2 regions of the Cobetia sp. QF-1 genome follow, and region 2 is predicted to be linked to the other one. Evidence: predicted binding sites of a transcription regulator. Region 2 holds the regulator's gene; the other holds the start of a gene.
What was found. Region 2 encodes sigma-54, which starts transcription at its own class of promoters, with help from an activator protein. Its sites were predicted from a motif close to TGGCACNNNNNTTGCTNT; they were not measured.

Region 1 (7,432 bases), on a different contig from region 2:
GCGCCAGATGTCATGACTACCCGCGACCACCTGCCCCATGCCCTGCGCGCTGGCCAGGCTATTCCACGGCTCACCGACACAAAAACCATCCAGAATTCCGGAGGCGAGTTGCGCCGCCATCAGTGGCGGGGCAACAGCGCGCATATCGACCTGTGAATCGGGATCAATCCCGCCCGCCGCCAGCCAATAGCGCAGCAGGTAACGGTGCGAGGAGAACGGATGCACACTCGCGAGCCTTAACGGTGCCTCACCGCGTTGGCGGCGCTGCCTGACGTGCTCGCCCAGCGCGCAGGCAATGCCAAGTGAGCTATCAAGCACATGCCCTTCCTCGGCCAGCCGCGTCATCAACGCGCGTGACAGAGTGATGGCATTGCCACCCAGATTGAGGGTCATGGCACTGATGACGGGAGTCGCACGCCCGTCCAGCCCCAGTGTTGACGTCAGCGGCATCAAGGCCAGCATCTGCGCGCCCTGCAAGACACCGGTCTGCAGGTCATCACGTAGCGCTGCCCACGATGGCTGCCACTTGAGCGTCACCGACAGCCCCTCCTCCTGGAAGAACCCTAGCTGCTCAGCCACCACAAAGGGCGCAGCATCATTGAGCGGCATCAATCCCAGCGTCAGCTGGTGATCATTCAGGGGTGCATCACTGAGCATCACAGACACCTCATGAAAAGACGTAATAAAAGACAATGGCGCAAGCAGTGATCAATCAATGCCGGCCCGAACCAGCGCTTGAACCAGCACTAGAGCGGCCACCCTCGGTACGACGCGTGGCTTTCAGCATCTCATCCGCCAGCTCGTGCAGTGCCAGGCGGCGATTCATCGCGGTCTTGCGCAGATACTGATAAGCCGCGTCTTCACCCAGCCCGCGGCTCTCCATCACCAACGCCTTGGCGCGATCGACACTGCGCCGTTGCACCAGGGTCGTCTGGGTGCGGTTGAGCTCACCTTTCAAGGCACGATGCGCCTCGAAACTGGTGATCGCGACCTCGACCATCGTGCGCACCATCGCTGGCATCACATGATCGACCACATACGCCGACACCCCCGCCCCTGCTGCCTCGCGCACCAGATCCGGCGCATCCTCACTGGCCAGCATGATCATCGGCTTGGGATAGCGGCGTCCTAGCTGGCCAAGATGCTCCAATGTATCGCGACTGGGCAGGTCGGCATCGATGATCACGGCATCTGGTTGATGCAGCTCAACCAGTGCATGCAGGTCTTCGCGTTCATCAACACGCAGCGCCACCTCGAAGCCAGCACTCAATAGTGCCTGCTCCAGCGCGGCGGAACGCTCGCTGCGGACATCGACGATCAGCACAGTCACGGGCATGTCAGGGTTTCCTCGGCAGAACGTGTCAGGCAACTTTTCCACATGGCCTGAACGTTGCAGGAATCGTGCCGCATGCTGGTGCAACCATGCCGTAGCGCGCTTTGCGCGCACCTACCCTGCACAGCAATGACGCAAGCCAGCTAGATCACCATCATCGTGCGCCAGACTGGTACGCCATCGCACCGTCACGCACCGCAGACGAGCACGCCGCTTGGCTCATGCCGGCTGCCCCTGCGGTGAACACAGCAATGACTCAGCATCAACTCATTGATATTGCTGGCCTTACCCCGTCACTACCGGCACAAGTGGCGCGGTCCTTGCTTTGTTAAACACAGTGTCACGCGAGTGCTGTCATCTGGCTCTCGAATCGTGACGCCCATGACGTAGACCAGGCTCCCATGAGTACGAGTGCGTCGAACCCGGCACCTCAACGACGAGGCAGCCCTGCTGTTCTCAACAGCCGTTCGACCATTCTCTGAACGCACTCACCGTGTGTTCGGTATCGACGCTGCATCAGGAGCCCGCACTCATGGATATTCGCAACAAGGCCAACCGCATCCGGCTGTTCAGCCTGAAAACCCCGCAAATGCGTGCCTTTCACATGTCGTGGTTCGCCTTTCATGTCTGCTTCTTCGGCTGGTTCGGCATTGCACCGCTGATGGCGGTCGTGCGTGACGACCTCGGCCTGACCAAGACCCAGATCGGCAATACCATCATCGCCTCGGTCGCGATCACCGTGATCGTACGTCTCGCCATCGGCGTGTTATGTGATCGCATCGGGCCACGCAAGGCCTACACCTGGCTGCTGTGCCTCGGTTCACTGCCAGTGATGAGCATCGGCTTCGCCGACAGCTTCGAATCCTTCTTCCTCGCCCGCCTGGCGATTGGTGCCATTGGCGCCTCCTTCGTCATCACCCAGTACCACACCTCAGTGATGTTCGGCCCGAATGTCGTCGGCACCGCCAATGCCACTACCGCGGGCTGGGGTAACCTCGGCGGTGGTACCACCCAGATTCTGATGCCGCTGGTCATGGCGGGCCTCTTGATGCTGGGCGTTGAGCAAACCCTCGGCTGGCGTTTGGCGATGGTGGTGCCGGGCATCGTGCTGTTCCTGACTGGTATCGCGTACTACTTCTTCACTCAGGATGCCCCGGACGGCAACTTCAGTGATCTGCGAGAACGTGGCGAGCTACCCAAGGCGGAGAAGGAATACAGCATGCGCGCCACCTTCGGCGCGGCCGCACGCGACATCCGTGTCTGGGCCCTGTTCCTCGTCTATGGCGCTTGCTTCGGGGTCGAGCTGACCATCAACAACGTCGCCGCCATCTACTTCTTCGATCACTTCGATCTCGATCTCGCCACCGCCGGCCTCATCGCGGGCCTGTTCGGCTTGATGAACCTGTTCGCGCGCACCCTGGGCGGCGTGTTCTCTGATCTGTTCGCACGTCAATCAGGCCTCAAGGGCCGCGTGCGCTGGCTGTTCATCGCGCTGCTATGTGAGGGCGTGGCATTGGTCGGCTTCGCGCAGATGGAAACCCTCGCCGTGGCGATTGGCATCATGCTGGTGTTCAGCCTGTTCGTGCAGATGGCGGAAGGCGCCACCTTCGGCATCGTGCCGTTCATCAACCGCAAGGCACTGGGCGCGGTGGCTGGTATCGTTGGTGCGGGTGGCAACGCCGGTGCTGTCGCCGCTGGCTTCCTGTTCCGCAGTGAGGAGCTGAGCTATCAAGAAGGCCTGATGTATCTGGGCATGGCCGTGATCGTGATCTCGCTGTTCGCGCTATTGGTACGCTTCAGCGCCGCCACTGAGGCCGAGGAAGACCGCGCCTATCAGGCGGCGGTCTCTGAGCGCGAACAAGACTCTACGCAGCAGCCCGCCTCTGCGTAAAACGTCCTCCTCTGCGTAGAACGTCCACCTGATCAAACGCTGCCGGATAAACATCTGCCTTCCAGATACGACAAAGCCCCCGCCTCGCAAGAGACGGAGGCTTTGTCGTACTGAACGCAGTGCACCGTCAATCATCACCAGAGGCACGTCAGGAGGACTCAGGAGAGCAGGCACAAAAAAACCGAGCCCCCATGGGGAGACTCGGTTTCTGATGCTGCCTGACGTGCCCACTATCTGAGCAACATCATGCCACGCATCTTAACTATCGGTGGCGTTCTCGACGCTATCACCCGCTTCTTCCACGGTGTTATCCATCTTCTCACCGGCCTTCTCCATCGGGCCTTCATCTTCACAACCCGCGAGTGACAGTCCGCCAATGCCGAGCATGGCAATCATCAGTGTGCTACCCAGTGTCTTGATCTTCATGATCTCTCCCTCGAGTCGTCGGCCAATGCCTGGCCCTCTCCGTGACATTCACCACGGCCTTTACTGCGACCTTCACAGCAATGGGTAAAATGGATGCGACGGCGTCGTGTTGTCGCCGTCCTCTCAGTGATATGGAGCGAACAGGTTATGATTTCAAGTCTTGTGCAACACCGAGTTGCACATGCCTGCATCCATCATGCCGCTATACATCAGAACCCATGAAATTGTGATGAAACAGCACTTCACCACCCAGCCCCTGCAGATACCCCGACACTAGCTCGAAGGCGACGAAGGCACCGGGCACATCATGATGATTGCAGTACAAGCCATAGTGGCGCGCAGGATGGAATCCAAGGTGAGCGTAGAAATCGGCATGACCGGCCGCGACCACGGCACCAGCACCCAACAGACGACAACGCTTGACCGCAGAGATCACCAGCCGCTTGCCGATGCCGTGCCGCTGATGCTGTGGCAATACCGCCAGCGGTGCCAATGCCATCAACACGCGATCGGGATAACCAGATAGCGCAACACGTGAGGCCATCACATGTCCCAACAGACGACTCTCACCTTCACTGAGGTGCCGACCACTTTCAGGGTCTGTGACATGTTCGGCCACCAAAGAGATTTGCGCCTGCTCACCATGACGCAGCCGCTCTCCTAGCAATGCCTCGCGATGGCCGGCAAAAACTGATTCATGAATGCGATAAACCCGCTCATGATCAAAAGTGCGTTCTTCACGAATGCGAAGATTCTCGGCCGTGCTGTCACTCATCTGTCAGCTCCCTGTCAACGCCCTGCCAATCAAGGCGACTCCCCTTTAGATTAGCCAGCGGATGCATATGCAGCGAGGTGCAATCTACTGCTCAAAAAGCACGATGCCCGCCAAGAAGGCGGGCATCGATAAGCGTGATCTCAAGGTCGAAAGAGACATTAGATCTCTGAACAGTACCCGGCAGGTCTTTCGACCTCTGCGGGTTAGCTCTTGAGACGACGGGCGCGGAAGGAGCGACCCTTGAGCTTGCCATTCATCAGTTGAGCCAGCGCTGTCTTGGCAACATCGCGCTCTACCGCCAGGAAGGTCGTGTGCGCCAGCACCTTGATCTTGCCTATCTGGCTGCCGGACATGCCGCCGTCGCCAGTCAGTGCACCCAGAATGTCGCCAGGACGCAGCTTGTCCTTCTTGCCACCGTCAATCTGCAGCGTAGCCATGCGGGCATAGAAAGGCTCGCGCGTCAGCATGCTCTTGGACGGCAGCGGCTCCGGTGTCAGCGTCTGTTCCAGGAACTCACCGAGCTTGGTCAGGCGGTAATCTTCTTTCTCGGTATACAGCGTGCAGGCAATACCAGAGCTGCCAGCGCGACCGGTGCGGCCAACGCGATGGACGTGGGCATCGAGATCACGTGCGATCTCATAGTTGAACACCGCATCCAGCGCTTCGATATCGAGACCCCGTGCCGCCACATCGGTGGCGACCAGGATAGACGCACTCTTGTTGGCGAACATCACCAGCGTCTGGTCACGCTCACTCTGCTCCAGGTCACCGTGCAGTGACATCGCGCTGAAACCGTGCTCATTGAGCGCATCGCTGACCTCCTGCGCCTCACGCTTGGTATTGCAGAACACCACACTGGATTCCGGACGATACTTGAGCAGCAGAATGCGCAGCGCTTCAAAGCGCGCTTCATTGTCGGCCACACGGTGAAACAGCTGACGAATGCTGCTTTCATCATGGGTCGAGGCCACTTCGATGCTGGCCGGATCACGCAGCATGCGCTCGGCAATCGGACGCACGCTATCCGCGAAGGTCGCGCTGAATAGCAGGGTCTGACGATCTTCCGGCGCCTCGGCAACGATGGCATCCAGCACCTCAGCGAAGCCCATGTCCAGCATACGATCGGCTTCGTCCAGCACCAGCGTGTTGAGCTCGGCAAGGCTCAGACTACCCTTGCGCAGATGCTCGTCCACGCGTCCCGGCGTACCGACGATGATGTGAGCGCCATGCTCCAACGAACCCAACTGCGGGCCAAACGGTGCACCACCGCACAGTGCGAGCACCTTGACGTTGTGCATGCCGCGCGCCAGACGACGAATCTCTCCAGCGACCTGGTCCGCCAACTCACGCGTCGGACACAGCACCAGCGATTGCACGCGGAAGCGAGACACCTTGAGGCGCGACAGCAGGCCGAGGCCAAAGGCGGCTGTCTTGCCAGAGCCGGTCTGGCCCTGGGCGATCACATCTCGCCCTTCCAGCATCAGAGGCAGACTCTGCGCCTGGATAGGCGTCATCTCGTGATAACCCAGCGTTTCAAGATTGCTGAGCAGTTCGGGTGCCAGCGCCAAAGTGGCAAAGGCAGAAGTGGCGGTGGCATCAGTCACGGGGACATTCCTTCAGATCAATGAACGATCACGAGCCGAACAGGCAGGTGCGCGCGGGCGCAGAGCATAGCAGAGACAGCTCTCCAACGCCTGTTGCACCGTCGCGTTGCACTGATGAGAACATCTAGCGAGATAGGCGTATCCATGATGGAGAGAGATCAAACAACCATGCTTCAAACATAAGCCACTCGCATTAGATATAAATCCAGCGCTTCACTCCAAATAATGGTTTTAATCAAACTGTATTTTGTTTGTGACACAGGTCATTTATTAATCCTTATTAATTCATCAAAATAGTCACTGGCATCTTCAGTCATCACGTTCGCGCGCTCTCGTTCTAGCACCATGTCTGAACACCCCATCCAGACATCACGCTTGGGAATCACGTTAAGACAGCATGGCTGGATATGCCGATAGACTGACGTTTCTACCTCCATGCTCGCCATTTTTTGATGGTGGAAATACAGCGGCATCATGAGATTACTCGTCATAACATCACCTACTCATGTCGTGACACGCATGCATGATAGCGTTCATGGGCAATGATGAAAAATAACGATAAAAATGACAATGAAATAGTCTCACTATGTATTTTCTCATTAACAAACAAAGTGTTACGGAAATTATAATCTTTAACTCTAGCGACATGCCTGCTTGATTTACGGATAACGGTCGGCCGTGAAACAAGCCTCCATTGCAGAGCGGGTCATAAAAATCGATGTTGCTAATATCACTACTACGATAAAGACATCATCACCAATGACATGCATAGGGACCCATGACTGTCATTGTGTCGATGCGCTATTACCAACACGAAACACCTCATAGAGCGGAGCTATTCACTAACCGCCGGCTACCCATGCATCACAGTGAAAGCACCTTTTCATCTGCGCATCGGACAGCACACATGACGCAATATTCAACTCAGGGAGCTAAACGACATGCAGGATTTTTCCAACATAACGACATATGGTTGCGTCGTTGCCGGCGTAGGCCCTGCAGGGATGGGCTTTTTATTCAATGCGCTAAAAAACGGTCAACTGCCTGAGCTGGCCCAACGCGGACTACTGATTGTCGATGCCGGTGGCACGCCTGCCGGTGGACGTCTCGGAGCGGGGCGGCTCGGGGAATATCGCATTACCGCCAATTCGGTTGGCGACGTCTTTCTCGACTGCCTGAGAGATCCGGCACTGGCTGAATTCTTCGCTCCGCTTGAAGGTGACTCCCGCCTTGAAGGCATTCGCGCGCAGGCGTTCAGCGCTCCCGCGCTTGACGAAGTCGGCGCGCTATTGGAAGCCGCTTCTGCGTTGGTGCTGGACTACATCACCACATTGTCAGGCGCAGAGCTCTGGTGCGGCACCAGTCTCGATGCGCTGCAGCGTGTTGATGACTGCAACATCCTG
Region 2 (7,432 bases):
TGGTGCGCGCAATGTCCGTCTCGAGGCACCATTGACCTCGCTGGAATCCATGCTGGCCCAAATGGGCACTGGCGTACTGGTCACTGAATTGATGGGGCAGGGCGTGAATGGTGTGACGGGTGACTACTCGCGCGGCGCGTCTGGTTTCTGGATCGAAAATGGCCAGATCCAGCATGCTGTGGAAGAGTTCACCATCGCGGGTAATCTGCGCGACATGGCAGCGAACCTGCTCGCGATCGGTGATGATGTTGACACTCGCGGTAGTATTCATTGCGGTAGCTGGCTGATTGGAAACATGACGGTGGCGGGCATGTCGGAAGCCGGTGATGAGGAAGGCGAGCTTGAAGGTGAGTAAAGCTTAAAGCACGAAGCAGCGTCTGAGCTGTAAGTCACGTGCGATTGAGTCGATAAAAAAAGGCCGCCCCGATGAGGGGCGGCCTTTTTGTCTTTCTGTCTGGCAGCGGGGGGCTGATACACGATGCTGGTGTCGCAGGTAAAACTCGTTATAGATAGAGCCAGGTCGCGAGGCCGAGAAACGCCATGAAGCCGATCACATCGGTCACGGTCGTCAGGATGACGCTACCGGAAAGCGCCGGATCAATACTAAGCTTCTTGAGCAAAACCGGCAGCAGGGTCCCCGTCACGGCAGCGATGACCAGGTTGATCATGATGGCCGCGCCGATAATGGCCCCTAGTTGAATATCGCCAAACCAGGCAATGGCAATGCCGGCAACCACTACAGCCCATAGCATGCCGTTGAGCACAGCGACGATGATCTCGCGTTTGAGCAACCAGCGGACATTGCCGCTTTTGACGTGACCTAGTGCGATACCACGGATCAATACTGTCAGTGCCTGAGAGCCCGCGATGCCCCCCATGCTGGCGACGATCGGCATCAGTACGGCGAGCGCCGTGATCTTCTGGATAGTGCCTTCGAACATACCGATGACGGCTGACGCCATGAAGGCCGTCAGTAGATTGATGCCTAGCCAGATGGCGCGGCGCCAAGAGGTACGTAGTACGGGTGAAAAGGTATCTTCGTCCTCATCCATCCCCGCCATCGACATTACTTGATGCTCGGCATCGCCGCGGATGACGTCGACTACGTCATCGATGGTAATACGCCCGAGTAGATTGCCGTCGCCGCCTACCACGGGCGCCGAGATCAAATCGTGTTTCTCGAACAGCGAAGCGACTTCAGTTTCTGGCATCAGAGCAGCAATCACTACGCTATCGGTATCCATTACCTCGCGCACCGTAACGCTGGGGTCAGACACCAGCAAACGATTGATGGGCAGGGTACCGATGAATTCATCACGTCGTGAAACGACCAGCAGTGTATCGGTAGAGTCCGGTAGGCGTTCGTGACGGCGAATATAGCGCAGTACTACATCGAGGGTGATGTCCGGGCGGATAGTGATGGTATCCGTGTTCATCAGGCCGCCGGCAGTATCCTCGGGGAAGGACAATACCGTCTCGACGCGTTGGCGTTCTTGCGCTTCCATCGAGTCGAGGACTTCGAGAATCACTGCATTCGGCAGTCGCTGGAGGATGTCAGCTACGTCATCCGGCTCCAGGTTCTCGGTCGCCGCGAGAACATCTACGGCGTCCATATCGCGCAGGAAGTCGGTCTGGATATCCTCGCCAAGGTACTGGAGGACATCACCCTGTAATTCGGCGTCGACCAGCTCCCATAGCAGGTTACGTTCCTTGGGCGGCGACGACTCGAGCAGGTGAGCGACGTCGACGGGTGCCAGGCCACGATTGAGCATGCGCCTTGCCTGATTCAGCTCGCCGTTTTCCAGCGCCTGTGACAAGCGGTCGAGTTTTGGCTTGATTTTACGTGACGTCTTGCTCATCCGTCGGCTTCCCCTGTCGACATTAAGGACAGCGTTGATTCTACCATTGGCGCAGGGGGTCTAGTCGATAAAAGAAAACAGTGTTTCTTATCAAAAGGACAATAGTCGCTCACGAAGAAGAGGTTTAGCCCTTGGTCAATGACGTGATCAGGTATAGATGAGTAGAAAGGCGATACGGAAATGCGGGGGGAGAGGACAGGCGGAAGAGATAGTCAGAAACAGGGAGGGGGGCGCAGGAGGAGTGAAAGAGGCGAAAGAGGTGCCGCGGCAGTATCATCGTGACAAGACCGGCGCTTATTCGTCCTCCTCGAAGCGAGCTTCGAATAGCGCTGTGATGGCAATCATGGCCTCGTCAGCATGTTCGCCCTCAACGTCGATTATCAGCGATGTGCCGCAGGGGGCCGCCAACATCAATAACGCCATGACATTGGTGGCATTGGCGCGGCGCTCTCCGTGGCTGACCATGACTGTCGCTGCAAAAGGAGCGCAGCAGTTGACCAACTTGGTTGCGGCTCGAGCGTGCAGGCCGCGTTTGTTGGTCAGTGTTAGCTCGCGACTACGCATCGCCATCCCCTTGCGCATCTGCTCCATTGAGCGCGGTATGAATACCGAGTTCACGGTGGCGCAAGCGGACTTCCGGCAGTAATGCTGCAAAATGAGCAGCAAGCTTTTCACATAGATAGACACTGCGATGCTGTCCGCCAGTACAACCGACCGAGACCGTCAGGTAGCTACGATTGCTGGCCTGATATGCCGGTAGCCAGCGTTCTAGCCAGCCGGCGATATCATCGTGCATCGCCTGTACGTCGGGATAGTGTTCGAGGAATTCCACAACGCTTGCGTCGCGGCCGGTATCGGCGCGCAGATTGATATCCCAGTAGGGGTTGGGCAGGCAGCGCGCATCGAACACCATGTCAGCATCAGTAGGGACGCCGTGCTTGAAGCCAAAAGACTCAAACGTGAGAGTCAGGTGGCGAGAACTATGTTGCGCGACTTGCTCGGTAATGCGTGAGCGCAAGTCATGCACGCTCAAACTGGTTGAATCGATGATGAGGTCAGACTTCTCGCGGATAGGCGCTAGCGTCTGCTGCTCAATCTCGATGGCTTCTGCCAGGGTGCGGTCGTTATCGCGTGTCAGCGGGTGACGACGGCGTGTGGCGGAGTAGCGCTCCAGTAACACGCGGGAATCGGTCGTGATATAGACGACCTGTACGTCCATGCCACTCTGACGTACATCGTCGAGCAGCTCAGGGAAACGCGTCAGGGCATCAGGAAGATTGCGTGCATCGATGGATACCGCGATGCGACGACGTGTAGGACTGTCTTTCTCTAGCTGTTCGACAAGCGGTGCCAGCAGCATGCCGGGAAGATTATCGATGGCATAGTAGCCAATGTCTTCCAAGGCCTGAAGGGCGATCGATTTACCGGAGCCAGAGCGGCCACTGATGATCACGATCTTCATGAATGCTCTCCAAAGGCGAGGTCAGCGTAGAGTGAGTGCAAATGGCGCCTGAGAGGGCAGCCCGAACAGTGGCTGTCAGTACAAAAGCCCGGACGATGTCCGGGCTCGATGATCAACGCGCCGGAAGTTCGGCGATGGCTGATGTCAGTACATCGTAGAGTGCACGCTGGCTATCGGCTTGACGTAATGCTGACCGATTGGTGGGCGAGTTCAATAGCTCAGCCACCTGCCCGAGCAAGGTGAGATGTGTGTCATCTGCCTCCTCAGGGACCAACAGCACAAACAGCAGGTCGATGGGCTCTCCATCAATGGCATCAAAGTCGATGGGGTCACCGAGCTTCAGAAAGGCCGCGATGGGCGTCTTGCAATGCGGGCTGCGTGCATGTGGCACGGCCACACCATGGCCGATACCGGTCGACCCTAGTCGTTCACGACCAATCAGGCGTGAGAAGACTTCCTGACTATCCAGGCTGGGAATGTTCTGGGCAATGAAGGTGCTGAAAAATTCCAGCACCCGCTTCTTGCTCCCCCCGGGGACACCGTAAAGCGTGCGCTCGGGGGGAAGGATCTGATCAAGTGTCATGGCAGAAGGTCAACGGGTCCCGGTGCCCTGAGAGCGAGCCTGGGACTTTTCCTTGTGTTTGACCAGCTGGCGATCCAGCTTGTCGGCGAGCGCGTCGATGGCAGCGTACATGTTGAGGTCTTCTGCCAGGGCGTGGAGATCTGCGCCGGCAGCATGCAACGTGCAGGCTGCCTGCTGGCGCTCCTTCTCGATCGACAAAGTCACCTGAACATTGGTGATGTTGTCGTAATGCCGTTCGAGGCGAGCGAGCTTCTCGTTGATATAATCGCGGAGAGGGTCGGTAAGTTCCACATGATGCCCGGTAATATTCACTTGCATGGACACGCTCCTTTATCCAGCGGGTTACCTTTCAATTGTAACCCTTTTTGACTGCGAGCAAACCCTGATAAGACGCTCTGCTACATGGTTTCCGTGCCTGCCGCTGCCAGTAACAAACTTGGCTCGTGTCAGGTGCGTCGAGCGCCTACCCCGACAATGCCCAAGCTTTGAGCAAAGATCAACGCTGCGCTGCATCGTGGCGCAAGGCTTGTCTTCAACTCACTGGGGGAGAACGGAACGTTCCATGACAGAGGAGTGTGACGGTTTGCGCTGGAAGAGTGACAAGAAGGCGACTGTTAGTCGCTAATGTCAGCATGTACGTCGATGTTAGTGGGCGTCTTGGATTGGTCAAAAGTACGGGATGAGCACGAAGGAGGCGGGGTTTTGCGTAAGAAAAGCCGCACGAATGATCGGTAATACTATCGAAAGTGATTTTAAAAACATGCAATTGGGAGTGAGAGGTACATGCTGGCGGTCATGCCTTGGGAGAAAATCGCCGGCTTTCCATGCAAGCCGGCTGATCATGATGTGGATATTTACGATTTTTAAGGCCATGACAGAGGTAGTGGCCTCTGGCTAGCTAGATGATCAGGCCAGTCGCTTGCGTTCGCTAGAGGAAGGAATACTCATGGCTTCGCGATATTTTGCGACGGTGCGGCGTGCGACTTCAATGCCATCGCTGGCGAGTAGGTCGACCAGACGTGAATCCGACAGCGGTTTGCGCGCCGGCTCGTCCGCAATCAGTTTTCGGATACGTGCGCGAATGGCGGTACTGGAATGTGCATCGCCATTGCCGCTCCCTCCCACTTGGCTCGAGAAGAAGAATTTGAGTTCGAAGACGCCGCGAGGGGTATGAATGTACTTCTGAGTCGTGACGCGCGAGATAGTGGATTCGTGCATCTCGACCACTTCAGCGATATTGGCGAGGATCAGAGGCTTCATGCCTTCCTCACCTTGCTCAAGAAAGTCGATCTGCCGCGCCATGATTTCACGCCCTACCTTGAGCAGTGTGTCATTACGTGACGAGAGACTTTTCATCAGCCAGCGCGCTTCCTGAAGATTATCCTTGAGGAAGGTGTTGTCCACAGACTTGTCTGCCCGCTTGATGAGCGCTGCATATTCCGGCTGGATACGTAGCTTCGGCAGCGCTTCGGGATTGAGCTCAACCTGCCAGCCGTGACGAGTATGGCGTACCAGCAGGTCAGGTATCACATAGTCACTGGCGGGCTCCCCCCAAGCGGAGGCTGGGCGTGGGTCCAGTGCTCGTATCAGTCGAATGACGTGGTCCAGCTCAGCATCATCCAGTCCCAGGCGGCGCTTGAGTAGCTTGCGATCATCGTTTCCCAGCGCTTCAAGAAACTGACGTACCAATCGCCGAGCCTGCGCGAGTAGCGGCAGGTCATCGGGCAGCAATGCCAGTTGTAGCAGCAGGCATTCGCGTAGATCGCGGGCGAAGACGCCAGTGGGATCGAACTGCTGCAAGCGTAGCAGTACCTGCTCTAGTTCCGAGGCTTTGAGGCCAGCCAGCCCTTGCCCCCGCAAGCCATCGACTAGCTCGTCCAGGGTCAGGCTCAGGTAGCCTGCACCGTCCACGGCATCAATCAGGCTTTCCGCCATTTGCCGTTCACGGTCGTCGAGGTCGGTCATCGCTAATTGCCAGCGCAGATGATCTTGCAGGCTTTCTACACTGGTGTTGCGCTCGAAATCCTGGCCGTCATCACTGCCGCTACTACTTCCTGAGCTTGTCAGGCTGCCAGCGTGATCCTGATAGAGGTCCGACCAGTCACTATCGAGAGGATACTCTTCCGGGATCTCGCTGTTTGTTTCGGCAGTGGAAATCTCGCTCGCATCCTGTGCTTCAACGACTTCCAGCGCCTCATAGTCCTCGTCGAGTTCCAGCATGGGGTTGGACTCGAGCGCCTGTTGAATTTCCTGACGCAGGTCGAGCGTCGACAACTGAAGCAGTTGAATAGCCTGCTGCAGTTGTGGCGTCATAGTCAGCGAAGTGCCAAGGCGGAGTTGCAAGGTGGGTTTCATGGGGCTGTCGATTCACGGCAAAGGAACGTGCTTCTACGCTATACCGTGGGTCGGGGCACTGACAAGGGGCGAAAGAGATTATTCAAGCAACTTGTATGCCATGTTTCAACGAAGGTGGTATGGACGTCATGCTCAAGGCTGATACCAGTGAGGTAACAACATCCTTGAGCATGTAATGTCATTCTGCGAGGGACGGCGATACGAGGTGCCTTGCTCTCATGCTACCGATTAAAGCTTGAACTCATGCCCCAGATACACATCGCGTACCTGCTGATTGGCTAGAATGGTATCGGCATCACCGTGCGCGATGATCTGACCGTCACCGACGATATAGGCGGTATCACAGATATCGAGTGTTTCTCGAACGTTGTGATCGGTGATCAGTACGCCAATGCCGCGATCACGCAGTTGTCGCACGATGCTCTTGATCTCGCCTACCGAGATGGGGTCAACACCGGCAAAGGGTTCATCCAGCAGTATGAAATCCGGCTCTGTCGCTAATGCGCGTGCAATTTCGACACGCCGACGCTCACCGCCAGAGAGGCTCATGCCGGTGCTGGCGCGGATATGCGTGATGCTGAACTCATTCAGCAGCTCTTCAAGGCGCGCTTTGCGCCCGTTGCGATCAAGGTCCTTGCGTGTCTCCAGAATCGCCATGATGTTGTCGGCCACTGACAGCTTGCGGAAGATTGAGGCTTCCTGTGGCAGATAGCCGATGCCAGCGCGTGCCCGCAAGTGCATGGCAGAGTCGGAGAGATCATTGTCATCGATGGTGACGCTGCCGGCATCGGCGCGTACCAAGCCGACAATCATGTAGAACGAGGTGGTCTTGCCAGCACCATTGGGTCCTAGCAGGCCGACGATGTCGCCTTGACGAATTTCCAGCGAGATATCCTTGACCACCTTGCGCCCCTTGTAGGCTTTGGCCAGGTGGCGTGCGCTGAGCGTGCGGAGGGGAGCGGCAGTCATGACTCAGTTTTCCTTGCTGGTGTTGGCGCCACGCGGTGTCAACGTCATGTGTACGCGTGAACTGCCGTCGCTCTTCTGTGAGGCGTCGCTGCTGTTGTTGGCATTGACTTGGCGTTTGTCGAGGAAGTACTCCACGTAGCCACCTTCGAAGGTGTCATCACCCTTTTCGAGACGAGCGTTACCGACCAGTTCTACTCTACGTTC

Region 1: the regulator sigma-54 is predicted to act here: its motif matches at 1,390-1,407, upstream of CFN46_RS07360 (ANTAR domain-containing response regulator).

The regions. Positions count from the first base shown of each region.
Region 1 is NZ_NBVS01000003.1:220,140-227,571, forward strand. It holds gene CFN46_RS07355 (CmpA/NrtA family ABC transporter substrate-binding protein) at 1-657, opposite strand, end outside; gene CFN46_RS07360 (ANTAR domain-containing response regulator) at 713-1,336, opposite strand; gene CFN46_RS07365 (MFS transporter) at 1,866-3,224, shown strand; gene CFN46_RS17560 (hypothetical protein) at 3,483-3,650, opposite strand; gene CFN46_RS07370 (GNAT family N-acetyltransferase) at 3,853-4,425, opposite strand; gene dbpA (ATP-dependent RNA helicase DbpA) at 4,629-6,029, opposite strand; gene CFN46_RS07380 (hypothetical protein) at 6,293-6,505, opposite strand; gene CFN46_RS07385 (pyridine nucleotide-disulfide oxidoreductase) at 6,971-7,432, shown strand, end outside.
Region 2 is NZ_NBVS01000001.1:623,249-630,680, reverse strand. It holds gene pmbA (metalloprotease PmbA) at 1-355, shown strand, start outside; gene mgtE (magnesium transporter) at 504-1,859, opposite strand; gene CFN46_RS02805 (HPr family phosphocarrier protein) at 2,154-2,423, opposite strand; gene rapZ (RNase adapter RapZ) at 2,416-3,321, opposite strand; gene ptsN (PTS IIA-like nitrogen regulatory protein PtsN) at 3,434-3,904, opposite strand; gene raiA (ribosome-associated translation inhibitor RaiA) at 3,914-4,222, opposite strand; gene CFN46_RS02785 (RNA polymerase factor sigma-54) at 4,811-6,259, opposite strand; gene lptB (LPS export ABC transporter ATP-binding protein) at 6,488-7,228, opposite strand; gene lptA (lipopolysaccharide transport periplasmic protein LptA) at 7,232-7,432, opposite strand, start outside.